Regions from separate parts of the Priestia sp. FW507-14D1A genome, predicted to be linked through region 2. Evidence: riboswitches for the same ligand, from Rfam matches in the RefSeq annotation. Region 2 holds a riboswitch; each other region holds the start of a gene.
The links. Region 2 has a riboswitch for S-adenosylmethionine ahead of AC3WJG_RS10190 (bifunctional homocysteine S-methyltransferase/methylenetetrahydrofolate reductase). Riboswitches for the same ligand answer to the same signal wherever they lie in the genome.

Region 1: another riboswitch for S-adenosylmethionine. It lies ahead of AC3WJG_RS17525 (phosphoadenylyl-sulfate reductase); the one in region 2 lies ahead of AC3WJG_RS10190 (bifunctional homocysteine S-methyltransferase/methylenetetrahydrofolate reductase).
Region 3: another riboswitch for S-adenosylmethionine. It lies ahead of metE (5-methyltetrahydropteroyltriglutamate--homocysteine S-methyltransferase); the one in region 2 lies ahead of AC3WJG_RS10190 (bifunctional homocysteine S-methyltransferase/methylenetetrahydrofolate reductase).
Region 4: another riboswitch for S-adenosylmethionine. It lies ahead of AC3WJG_RS02985 (BMP family lipoprotein); the one in region 2 lies ahead of AC3WJG_RS10190 (bifunctional homocysteine S-methyltransferase/methylenetetrahydrofolate reductase).

The regions. Positions count from the first base shown of each region.
Region 1 covers NZ_JBYSWQ010000004.1:361,414-364,666, reverse strand. Annotated here, with positions in the region: gene sat (sulfate adenylyltransferase) at 1-69, opposite strand, end outside; gene cysP (sulfate permease) at 122-1,201, opposite strand; gene AC3WJG_RS17525 (phosphoadenylyl-sulfate reductase) at 1,221-1,934, opposite strand; SAM riboswitch class I at 2,189-2,291, opposite strand; gene cdaS (sporulation-specific diadenylate cyclase CdaS) at 2,604-3,230, shown strand.
Region 2 covers NZ_JBYSWQ010000002.1:337,921-341,173, reverse strand. Annotated here, with positions in the region: gene AC3WJG_RS10190 (bifunctional homocysteine S-methyltransferase/methylenetetrahydrofolate reductase) at 1-1,364, opposite strand, end outside; SAM riboswitch class I at 1,472-1,578, opposite strand; gene AC3WJG_RS10185 (YkvI family membrane protein) at 1,923-2,957, shown strand; FMN riboswitch at 3,065-3,215, shown strand.
Region 3 covers NZ_JBYSWQ010000001.1:332,893-336,145, reverse strand. Annotated here, with positions in the region: gene AC3WJG_RS02040 (hypothetical protein) at 469-720, shown strand; SAM riboswitch class I at 801-911, shown strand; cobalamin riboswitch at 991-1,179, shown strand; gene metE (5-methyltetrahydropteroyltriglutamate--homocysteine S-methyltransferase) at 1,329-3,253, shown strand, end outside.
Region 4 covers NZ_JBYSWQ010000001.1:494,043-497,295, reverse strand. Annotated here, with positions in the region: gene AC3WJG_RS03000 (putative polysaccharide biosynthesis protein) at 1-529, shown strand, start outside; gene AC3WJG_RS02995 (hypothetical protein) at 543-911, shown strand; gene AC3WJG_RS02990 (hypothetical protein) at 1,002-1,160, opposite strand; SAM riboswitch class I at 1,489-1,595, shown strand; gene AC3WJG_RS02985 (BMP family lipoprotein) at 1,671-2,681, shown strand; gene AC3WJG_RS02980 (ABC transporter ATP-binding protein) at 2,764-3,253, shown strand, end outside.

The DNA of each region.
Region 1 (3,253 bases), on a different contig from region 2:
TGAAGTGTAGTCATATGTTGGTTGATATAAATTAATTAATTCTCCACCGTGTGCTTGAATTGTTGTCATTTTGTAAAATCCTCCTTAAATAATTAACACAATATAATAAAAAGCACTTGAATCACGCAGTCATTTTTTCTTTTTCCGACTGCAAGCTTGCTCTTTTTCTTCTAGTCGTTCTAGCTAAGCTTAGAACACCTGCTGTGGCAATGCAGCCGCTAGCTAGCACCACAAATGAATATAAGTCGCTTTCAAGTACTAATTTCACAAGAACATATGAGATTACGAGTGAAAATACGGGGGATACCACCCAAACCTTTAACATTTGAATGACCACTTCACGCTGTTCTTTCGTGAATCCCGTTTTCGCTGCTCCTATTCCAATAATAGAAGACGTAGTGACCTGTGTAAGCGGTACTGGCAAACCAAAAAGTGAAGCTGCTGTAACAAGGGAAGCACCAGTACCCGAGATAATGCACCCTTCTCCTACAGAATAGCGAGTAATTTTTTTCCCGTTTGTTTCAATAACTCGGCCGCCTAGTAAAAGAGCTCCGAGCGCCACAGCCAGTCCTCCTGCTATGACACCCGTTGTGGCATCCATTAATCCAGCTCCTACTAGAGGACCGACAGCATTTGCCACGTTATTCATTCCAGCTGAGAAGGCTTCAAAGAATCCCGTGGCTATAACTAAAATCGTTAAAACTCTTTTCCACTTTCCCTCTGCTTCTTTTTTATGCGCTCTGCGTTTTATCACTTTTCCAATCAAAAAAGCAATGACAAATGAAACCAGCGGAACAATAATCCAAAAAGACATGACAACTAAAAGTTTTTCCACATACAGAGATTGATAAGCTACTCCTACTCCAACAACTGAACCAACCGTTACTTCACTTGTTGATAGCGGGATACCAATTAAATTCGCGAAAAAGAGTGACAGCGTTGCAGCAGCCAGAATGATAATAACTAATTCTACTGACAGCAATTTTTCAGGTATGATACCTGAACTGATGGTTTTTACCACCTCGCCGCCTCCGATAATGGCTCCGAGCACAATACCTACAGCACAGATGAACAAGGCTACTCTTCGCTTTTTAATCGCACCGGAGCCGTATGAAACGCCCATAGCTGCTGCTGCACCGCTTGCCCCGATATTCATTGCAAAAAAAAGCGCAATGATAAAGGCAACATATAAAAGCATCATTTATTCAGCTCTTTCGTATTTAAGATTCGTGTAATCCGCATTCAACTTTTTGTGTACCTGCCCATCTTCCTGAACGTAAATCGTCTACATTGTAGGCAGGTGCGGTACAAGGCTCACAGCCGATGCTTGGGTAGCCTTGATCATGAAGTTTGTTATATGGTAAATCATGCTTATACACATAGCGCCAAACTTCTTTCCAAGACCAATGAATCAACGGGCAGACTTTAACTTTCTTGAATTTCTCATCTTTATTAAAATAATTCGTGTTGGCACGAGATTCAGACTGCTCGCGTCTCAAACCAGAAATCCACGCATCATAAGGAGCAAGAGATTCCCTTAACGGGATGATTTTTCGAATTTGACAGCATAGGTTAGGCTGACTCTTCCAAAGCTCATCTCCATGTTTCTCAGCTTGTTCTGCAAGAGTTAAATCCGGTTTTTTTATATGAATACGCAAATCAGGAAAGCGTTCTTTAATTGCATCAATCACTTCATATGTTTCTTTAAAATGAACGCCCGTATCTAAAAAGACAATTTCAGCATCTTTTTTCACTTTTGAAATTAAATCAATTAACACGATCCCTTCAATACCAAAGCTTGATGCGTAAATAATTGAATCTCCGTAGGTATCATACGCCCACTGCAATGCTGAAAGGGCTCCTTTTGTTTCATCTTCACTGTCGAACTCTGGAAATGTATCACTCCAGTTTCCGTACGTATATAAGTCTGCCATTTTCTTCACTCCAATTCTTAGTTATCCGCGTTATCCAATAAAAAAAGACGGTTTTACCCACTAGAATTGGATAAAACCGCCTCTAGTGTGTCTAGTCAGCGAAACTATTTAATTCTTACTTTTCTTCGACGTGCTCAAAGATTTGTTTTAAGTCGGGGGTTACAGTCATTGATGTCCCTCCTTAAATTATCGCTTGCGCTATATCAAAATAAAAAGTCTTCCATATTGAAAGACTGGGTAGGCAATAAATTTTTACCTTATCTTTCAAAATGATACACACTTTGCTGGAATTAGCACCTTGCTAAGCAGGTTGCCGGGGTTCAGCGGGCCAGATCCCTCCACCACTCTTGATAAGCATTTTTTAAAAATTTTAGCATATTTAGAATATTTGTCAACATTAAAAATCATATATCCGATAAGAAAACTATACTTTAAATTCACAGAAATATCTATACTTTTATTTAAAACAACATATGTAAATTTAAACCAAATGTGAACATATCAGTTTGTAAAACGCTTTCTTTTTCCTCAACTTTTTATATTCTCTTCCTAAATAAAACACAACACCTCTCTATAAAATTAATAAGGGATTTATAAGCTTTACGGATAATTCACCCACATTAGCACACATTACAGATAACACTGACTGACAGATAGGAGCTATATAAGATGGAGAGACATTCCTTTCAATTAGACGATACAATTAAAAATAATGTGCGAACATATTTACAGCAAATTTCAACTGAAGCCTCTAATTTAATTAAACATTTAGATACGAGTGATCATTGTATCCTATGTGATTTTGAGGAGATGAGAAGGTTATTTCAAGATGTTCAAGCTACGGCCGCCTCTTATTACTTGCGTCATTATCTATCGCCTTATACATTTGAATATGCTGCTCTGTCCTTAGCTATTCATAACCTTTCTGAGAAACGTCACGGCGCTTTAATTGTCATTGAACGGGAACAAAATGTAGACCCTCTTATTCAAAAGGGAATGCCTATTCAAGCTCCTGTCAGCGCTACGCTAGTTGAGACACTGTTCTACCCAGGGACACCCTTACATGACGGAGCCGTCCTAATTAGAAATAATCAGCTTATCTCAGCTGCTAATGTTTTACCTCTCTCGTCTATTATTTCAACGACCAAAAAATTGGGAACACGTCACCGTGCAGCCATTGGAATGTCGGAAAAATCGGATGCATTAATTTTAGTTGTATCTGAAGAAACAGGCAAAATTTCGTTTGCTCTTGATGGAAGCCTCTACCCTATTCACTCCAGCAAAAATATGATTTAAGAGCCCTTCCCTGATAAGCAGCC
Region 2 (3,253 bases):
CCAAGCGGTTTGCCAGAATAAGATAGTCCTTCATTAAACTGAGCGATTAAACTAATCAAGTCAAATGAAGATAAATCGTAGACAGAAGTGGCGCCAGGGAAATCGCCAACTTTTGACGGATCACCGGTAATTGCAAGCACTTGATTCATTCCTAGCGTATGAAGTCCCATTAAATGAGATTGAAGTCCAATTAAATTTCGATCGCGACAGGTAATATGAATAAGCGGTCGTGCTTTTGTTTCTTGCTGCATCAGTGTTGCCATTGCCAAGTTGCTGATGCGAGGTGAGGCAAGAGAATTATCAGCTAATGTAATAGCATCTACGCCGACTTTATCCAGTGCTTTTGCACCTTCTAAAAATTTCGTCGGACCCAGCTGTTTAGGCGGATCTAGCTCGACGATAACCGAGCGGCGCTTCTTCACAATTTCATGCATATGAGGTTTATCCTGCTGCTCACGCTCTTGAACCGTAACGGCTGGTCTCATTTTAACGACTTTGCTTGTAATCGGAGGCAGGTCTTTTAAGGCAGATGACATTGCGCGTACGTGAGCTGGTGTTGTACCGCAGCATCCTCCAATTAAGCGAACCCCTTGTTCGCGGAATAAACGTGCGCTTTCTACAAAGTAGTCTTCATTCGTTTCATACTCCAGCTTTCCTTCCACATACGCCGGAAGGCTGGCATTAGGGTAAGCAGATAAGAAAGCACGATCAGGAAGCGGTACTTCTTCAAGAGACTGAATCATATGATAAGGACCTAAACGGCAGTTTAGCCCGACAACATCTGCTCCTAAGTCTTCTAATTCTTTTAATGCATCTGCTAAAGGACGCCCATCTTGCAGTACGCCAATATCATGCAGGGAAACGTGGGTAATAATAGGCTTATCCGTTTCTTTTCTTGCCAGTGTAAGAACGGTTTTTAATTCTTCGAAATCATAGTATGTTTCAAACAAAAGGCCATCCACGCCTTCATTTAAAAGCCAAAACATTTGTTCACGAATGCTTCGCTTAACTTCTTCTAAACTAATAGCGTTTTTTTGGAAAGAACGAATTCCGCCGAGTGTACCAACCACGTAAGCCTGATCTTTTGCAGCTTGTTTCGCTAATTTTACACCAGCAACATTGATGTCTTTGACTGAATCTTCTAATCCATAACGGGCAAGTTTTTGATAATTAGCAGCGTACGTATTTGTTTGAATAACGTTTGCACCAGCTTCTACATAGGCTCTGTGAATACGAGAAACCTCTTCTGGTTTGGTGATGTTTAGTTCTTCAAAACAGCTGTCAATACCGTGTGAGTAAAGGAGGGTACCAGTGGCACCATCCCCAATTAAAATTTTAGACTTTAAATCTTCAAGTAACCCCATGTCAAAACCTCCTTAAATTGTTCCGCTTCTATTTCACGAGTGATTCGTTTTATGCAATATGCCGATAAAATAGAAAAAGTCTTCTTAAGAAGAAGACTTTTTTCGCCTTCTTATCTTCCAAGCAATAAATTGCTTGCTGGATTTAGCACCATGTCTCTAACGACTGGTTGCTGAGGTTTCAAAGGGCCAGTCCCTCCACCTCTCATGATAAGAATCAATTGTATATAATTGAAACATATTTTTTTAAATAGAAAGAATACTTATTTAATAATTTATCTGATTTTTAGAAATTATACAACAGTAAATTGTGAATTTCCAGCAAATATTGAGGAAAATTTAAAAGCTAAAGGGAAAATATCCGTATATTTTGTTTGAAAATGACTGTTATGTTAGGGGTTAAGGAGTTTTTTGTGAAAAATACAAAAAGAAAATGAAAAATAAAAAATAAACGAAAAGGCACAAGCGCTGGGATATGCGTAGATTTACACGTAAAACGGCTCGTCTTTTTTTTACCGTTTCTACATATAGTGAACTATGAAGGGTAGAAGGGTGATGGGTATGAAAAGGTGGAAACTCACGCTGCAGGTTGCTGCTACGTATGTAGGCACTGTTGTAGGAGCCGGTTTTGCAACAGGCAAGGAAATCGTTCAATTTTTTACACAGTACGGGGAACTTGGAATGGTCGGGATTTTGGTCAGCGGCTTGTTTTTTATTTGGCTAGGTTCGAAAATGATGCTGCTTTCGCACGCAATTGGGGCTTCTTCTTATCAGCAGCTTAATACATATTTATTTGGTGATGTGCTTGGAAAAGCGGTAAACGGTGTAATGATTGTCATTTTATTTGGAGTAACTTCAGTCATGCTAGCGAGTACGGGAGCAATAGGAAAAGAACAGTTCGGGCTATGGCCTCCTGTTGGGATGATTTTTACAATTGTTTTAACTTATATATTTATCGCCAAAGGAATTAACGGTATTTTAATGGTTAATTCTCTTGTTGTGCCGATGATGCTTTCATTTGCTTTTATCATCTTTGTGCCAAATATCAGCTATTTCTCACTGATTCAAACGAAGCCGGATTTAACGCTCGTCACGCAGTGGAAGTGGGCGGTTAGTCCCTTTTTATATATTTCCCTAAATCTAGCTTTGGCTCAGGCTGTTTTAGTTCCATTAGGAAGCTCCGTGAAAGATAGGAGCGTGATTAAAAAAGGGGCCGTAATAGGAGGATGTGTACTTACGTTTATGCTTGTTTCTACTCATCTTGCCCTTTCCAATTTGCCTTATTCATTTCAACTTGATATTCCGATGAGTGCCGTTGTTAAAAATATCTCAGCGTGGGTGAATGTTTTATTTACGGTAGTTGTGTTAGGCGAGATTTTTACTACATTGATTGGAAATGTATTTGGAATCGCTAAGCAGATTCAGTCATTTCTTCCCCTGAATGACAAACAAGCTTTTGCATTTATTATCTTGGCTTGCTTTATTATTGGGCAATTCGGATATGCCCAGCTTCTTGAGTTTTTGTATCCGATATTTGGCTATATTGGACTAGCTTTTGTATGGATGCTATGTATTAAAAAAGAAAAAATAAGCTAAAAGCTGGATTTTAAAGAATAGATGTGAAAAAACGAAGTTAAATGATGTGACAAGTCGATTTTACTTTGCTATAATGTAAAACAAATAAGACTCTAGCAGTCGAATATATTATCCTTCGGGGTCGGGTGTAAGTCCCAACCGGCGGTGATAAAGCGTATGCTTTTAAGCCCGTGACCCGTTTTCATACGATGTATGTTAGCGGTGGATCTAGTTAAAATCTAGAGCCGACAGTAAAAGTCTGGATGGGAGAAGGATCAGGAAGCACAGTTGTTTTTTTGTGTTGAATTAATAAGGGA
Region 3 (3,253 bases), on a different contig from region 2:
AGTGAAACGAATCATCGATCAAGATGTGTGATTAGTGGTTCGTTTTTTGGTTAGGGTAAACGTAGGTTTCATGTGTATAGGTCTTTCTAGCAGGTGATTGGAGGACAAGACGAAGACTCCCGCAAAAATCGAAATCTCGTACGGAAATCAACTGCGGTGTCACAAGGGATTCAGCTCATGTATCCCATTTGCCTTTAGATTGAATTCATTTCGTTATGTCTCAACCTCTTTTGGAAAAATGTGCATAACTCTTAACGAAACCTTGTAGCAGAAGGCTAAGTCAAACGTTATAATAGATAATGAATGATGATATATTCTCTATATTTGTCATATATTTGTATTACATATGTAATTAAAGAAAAACATTCACTTGATATACTGCTTAATGACTTAACTTTATCTTAAAATTTACAGTGAAATGCCTGCTTATAGAGGCTTAGAACATACACAGCAAATGGAGGAGCAATCATGGCAAACGAAAAGATGCAAGAAGGACTTGATCGTTTTATCAAGGAAGATTTAAATGACCTTTTAGGTAGACTGTTCCCCTTAATGGACCGGGAGTGTGCCGAAGAAAAAAGAAAGCTTATCGAAACAGCGGTAGAGTATATCTATTCGTCAGGATATCACCAGGGAGCAAAAGATTTAATTGAAACACATCGAAAAGATGATTACAAATTGTTAAGGCAAAAATTAGCGTCAGCACCTCCTAAAAACTGATTTTTTAAAAAAATTTTTTGACAACATAAATCTAAGGTGTTAAGATGACTCTACATTCAAAATATTATAAACAATTAAAACTCTTATTGAGAGAGGCGGAGGGACTGGCCCTGTGAAGCCCGGCAACCATTTAACATTCTTGTTGAAAAGGTGCTACATCCTGCAAAGCGTACAGCTTTGAAAAATAAGAGAGGATTTCATAGATACTATGCCTCTCTATTCGTGATAGAGAGGCTTTTTATTTTATGTGAATATGTTTTGAATGAACAATTTTATAAAAATGCATCAGGTGCTGTGTAACGAATGTACGCAGCTTAAAAGGGAAGACCGGTGAAAAGCCGGCGCGGTCCCGCCACTGTAATGGGGAGCAACTTATTAACCACTGTTTCATGTTGAAATGGGAAGGGATAGGAAGCGATGAACCTAAGTCAGGAGACCTGCCTGTTGTATGCACTTAAGCTCTACGGGATATAGAGAGGAGTGAGGAATACGTGTTGAGAAAAACAGGCTATCTCAACTTTAGTTAAGTATGCGTATCATCTCTCTTTTCATTTCGAAAAGAGAGATTTTTTAGTTTACCGATAAAAAATATACAGGGAGTGGAAAAAATGAGCAGTGTAAAAAGTTCAAACTTAGGTTATCCAAGAATTGGTGAAAAACGAGAATGGAAAAAAGCGCTTGAACAGTTTTGGGCAGGAAAACTAGAGAAAGATATCTTTTTGCAGGAAATTGAGTCTCTTCGTCTAGGGCATTTAAAAAAACAGCGTGACTCAGGAATTGAATTGATTCCAGTCGGCGATTTTAGCTTATACGATCACGTGTTAGATACAGCCGCTATGTTTGGTCTAGTGCCAAAGCGCTTTGATTATGACGGAGGACCGGTATCGCTTGAAACGTATTTTGACATCGCGCGAGGAACAAAAGGTGCGGTAGCCTCTACGATGACAAAATGGTTTAACACAAATTATCACTACATCGTACCAGAGCTTGAGGAATGTACGCCGTCTCTTGTAGAAAATCGCCCGCTTCAGTTTTACAAAGAAGCAAAACAGAAGCTGAATATTGAAGGCAAGCCCGTGATTTTAGGTCCAGTAACATTTGTAAAGCTGTCAAAAGGATATAAAAAAAATGAGTTTAAAGAAATAGTTGAACAATTTGTTCCTCTGTATGCGACTATTTTAGCTGAGCTTCAGGCAGAAGGAGTAGAGTGGGTACAGATAGATGAGCCGATTTTATCTACAACGCTATCAAAAGAAGACCTGGCACTTTACACAGAAGTCTATCAAACTTTGAAGGAAGCGGCACCGAATGTAAAAAACATTTTGCAAACGTATTTTGACAGCGTTGATCACTACAAAGAAGTTGTGTCTCTTCCTGTTGAAGGAATCGGTTTAGACTTTGTGCATGACCGAGGCGAAAATCTCACGGCTCTTAATAAATATGGTTTTCCGAGTGATAAAGTGCTGGCAGCAGGAGTGATTGACGGACGAAACATTTGGCGTGAAAATTTGGACGAACAGCTTTTAACAATCAGTGAAATTGAAGAAGCCGTATCAAAAGACCGTTTGATTCTGCAGCCTTCATCAAGTTTATTACATGTTCCTGTCACGGTGAAAAATGAAGAGACGATTGATCCAGTATTGAAAAATGCGCTCTCTTTTGCAGATGAAAAGCTAAAGGAAATCACGCTTTTAGCAAAAGCAGTGCAGCAAGGAAAAGAAGCAATAGAAGAAGAAATAAGCGTAAACAAACAGGCAATTCAAGCATTAAATGGATCATCTTTTCGAAATCATCAAGACGTGCAAAAAGAGCTGAAGCAGCTGCACAGTTATAAAGCAGAGCGACAAGCGCCGTTTGACGTACGTCAGCGCGTTCAGCAAGAAGCTTTTCAACTGCCGCTTCTTCCAACGACAACGATTGGAAGCTTTCCGCAAACAAAAGAAGTGCGAAAAGAGCGTCTAAAATGGCGTAAAGGCGAGTTAAGCGATGAAGCATATGAAGCGTACATTAACGAGGAAATAAAAAAATGGATTGAAATTCAAGAAAACATCGGCTTAGATGTCCTTGTGCACGGAGAGTTTGAGCGTACGGACATGGTCGAATACTTCGGTGAGAAATTAGGAGGCTTTCAGTTTACAAAGTTTGGCTGGGTGCAATCTTACGGTTCTCGCTGCGTGAAGCCGCCGCTTATTTACGGAGATGTATCGTACGAGCAGGCGATGACGATCAAAGAAACGGTCTACGCACAGTCTTTAACCAATAAGCCAGTTAAAGGAATGCTGACGGGTCCGATTACGATTTTAAACTGGTCGTTTGTGCGTGATGATATCCCGCGCTACGACGTGGCAAATCAAATTGCGCTTGCTCTTAGAAAAGAAGTAGAAGCACTTGAAAGTCAGGGCATTTCAATGATTCAAGTAGATGAACCGGCGCTGCGTGAAGGATTGCCGTTAAAACGAGAAAACTGGAACAGTTACTTGAACGCTGCGGTGTATGCGTTCAAGCTAGCGACGGTATCGGTGCAAAACGAGAC
Region 4 (3,253 bases), on a different contig from region 2:
TTTTGGAGCAAAAAACAGTCCTGAAATCGGTGGAGTTGTTTTACAATGGTACGCGCCTGCTGCCGTTTTATTTGCTCTTTTTACAGTAACAGCCGCAATTCTCCAAGGAATTAATCAGCAAAAGAAGCTAATTTTAGGCTTGGGCTTAGGAATTGTTGTGAAGCTAGTATTAAACGTACTGTTGGTTTCAAGCTTAAAAGAAATTGGACCGGTTGTCGCGACTTACGGAGGGTATGGTGTATCGGTTATATATAACTTTTATTTAATTGAAAAATCCATTTCTTACCGAGTTCAATCACTGGGACAAGCTGCGTTGACACCTGTTTTATTAGTAAGTGTGATGTCAGCCGCTGTGATTATCGGCAATTATACTTCTCACTATTTTTTAGAAAATAAGCTGTCTGCATCTTCACTTGCAATTAGTACATCTTGTATTTCAATTGCTTTAGGTGCTGCCGTGTATCTAGGACTTGGCGTAAAAACAAGTTTAGGGCAATCCATTGTATTAAATAGAAGAAAAAGAATGTAAAGGAGAGAAAGTAGTGTCAAAACGATTTGTACTAACCGTAGCGGCTGGAGGATGTATAATAATTTCCGGCGCGCTGCTGCTATTAAATTGGGAAAGAGTGTTTGGAGATTATCGTCCCATTCAAACAGCAACAGCTGTATTCAAGTTAGAAGTGGGAAGTCAAGATGTAGCAAACACTACGGATTCAGATGATGCTCTTCACTATATGGTTAAAAAAGGGCATTTAGATGAATATATTCAACTGATGAATGAAAAAGGCTATGTGTTAAAAGAAAAAGATATTAATCATAACCGACTTGTTTTTAACGATGGACAAGAGGATGAGCAAATTTACTACAAGCGCTTTGCTAGGAAGTATACGATGATTGATAGAGAAGGGTAAAAGCATTCACTGAGAATAACTACATACTAAAATCATTAAAAGAAAACACCACCTTGCGAATAAAAGGTGGTGTTTTTTAGTTAGGTTATCTTATCTTAGTTTCGCTCTTGTTATACCTGTTACGACCATACTAGTAATAAAAATAACTACAATTCCAATATTGGTCGGGGTATCAAAAAAGATTTTTGAAACCGCCAAAGCGATAATGAGTCCAATAGCTACTCCAGATAATTCTTTCATCAATTTCAACGTTAACACCTCTTAAAAAATATCGCTCAGGAAAAGTCTAACATTCTTGGTAAAGTGTTTTCAATCGATAGTGGATTAACAAAAGAGATGTAATAAAAGTGCTCTGCTACACATGATCCTTCTAGAAGACTAGCAGACTTACCATAAGCGCTTTGCTAGGAGGCATACGATGATTAATTTAGAAGGTTGATCTGTATTTTAGTAGACTAAAACCGTATAATCCTATCTGTTTTTAAAGTTTTTTTGCGTAAAAAAGAAAAATAATATTGACAATTGTTAAAAAACTATTAATATTGACTATATTACATAAAACAAATAGCTATTGTTTTCCTTATCAAGAGAGGTGGAGGGACTGGCCCTGTGAAACCCGGCAACCGCTGTCTATGACAGAATGGTGCCAAATCCTTAAGAACAGTATGTTCTTGAAGATGAGGAAGAGACGTTTGGTTAACGAGCTCTTCCTTTATATAAAGGAAGAGCTTTTTTTATATTATAGGGGGAGTAAGTTAAATGAAGAAGTTTCTTATTTTAGCCGTTGCGCTTGTACTACTCGTAACTGGCTGTCAGTCAAAAAGCACAAAAAGCAGCGGAAGTGAAGAGAAAGGAAAGAAGCGAATTGCTCTTGTTTTACCTGAAAAGATTGGAGTTAACCCGTTTTTTCAACAAATGGATGATGGAGCAAAACGCGCTGGAAAGAAGTATAACATTGATATAAAGACAATTGAATCCACGGACCAAGCAGCCATTGAAAGTAATTTGCGTGCTGCCGTAGCAGAAAATTATGATTTGATTATTACATCTTCTTTTGAATCCGAAGATGCGTTGAAAAAAGTAGCTCAAGAAAACCCGCAGCGTCAATTTGCGATTATTGATACAGTGGTCGATTTACCAAATGTAAGAAGCGTTGTATTCCGTGAACAAGAAGCTTCATATTTATTAGGAGCAGCAGCAGGATTGGTTACAAAAACGAATAAAGTAGGAATGGTTGCAGCAGATGATATTCCATTATTAAAAAAATGGACGGTAAGCTTTAAAGAAGGGTTACAATCAACAAATCCAAAAGCAGAGTTTCTAGTAAACTATGTTGGAAGCTTCTCTGATCCAGCTAAAGCAAAAGAGCTTGCTATTTTACAGGCTTCAAAAGGAGCTGACTTTATTGCCGGAGCTTCAGCGGTAGGCGACTTGGGTGTATTTGAAGCAGCAAAAGAAAAAGGTTTTTATACGGCTGGCCAAGATATTGACCGTACGGAAGTAGATCCTGAGCATATCGTTTTATCGCAGTTAAAAGGATCTGATGCGGCTGCTTATGAAACGGTAGAAGCACTCGCAAATGACAAATTTAAATCGGGCGTAGTAACATACGGCTTAAAAGAAAAAGGTGTTGGGTTAACGTATGTGACTCAAGACAGCAAGACACCTCTTAATGACTTTGTAGGGCAAGATGTAATTGATCAATTAAAAGAAATTAAAGATTCGATTATTGATGGAAAAACCGTAGTAAAAGATCCGTTAGCCAAGTGAGTTGAAAAGAGAAGTCGAGTAAGGCTGGCTTCTCTTTCTTATTTTTGAAAAAATCCTAAAGTGGAAAGGAGCAATGAATGGAATGAGTGAGCTGCTGCAGTTAACGAATTTGACGAAAAAATACGGTTCGTTTTTAGCGAATGATAACGTGTCTTTTACACTGAAAAAAGGCGAGGTTCACGCGCTGGTTGGAGAAAATGGCGCTGGAAAAACGACGTTAATGAGGATGCTTTACGGAATGGAAAAGCCGAGTTCAGGAAGTATTCAGCTACATGGGAAAACCGTCTCGTTTTCATCTCCTGCAGATGCCATTAAAAACGGAATAGGCATGGTGCATCAGCATTTTATGGTTTTTCCTCATTTTACAGTGGCTGAAAACATTGTCTTGGGGCATGAGCCAAAGAAAGGCCTCTTTTTTAATAGAAGGCAGGCGAAAGCAGATGTACAGAAATTAACCGAAACGTATCAAATTTCAGTAGATGTTCATAAAAAAGTAAAGCATTGCTCGATTGGAGAACAGCAAAAAATTGAAATTTTAAAAGTGCTGTATCAAGGAGCAGAAATCATTATTT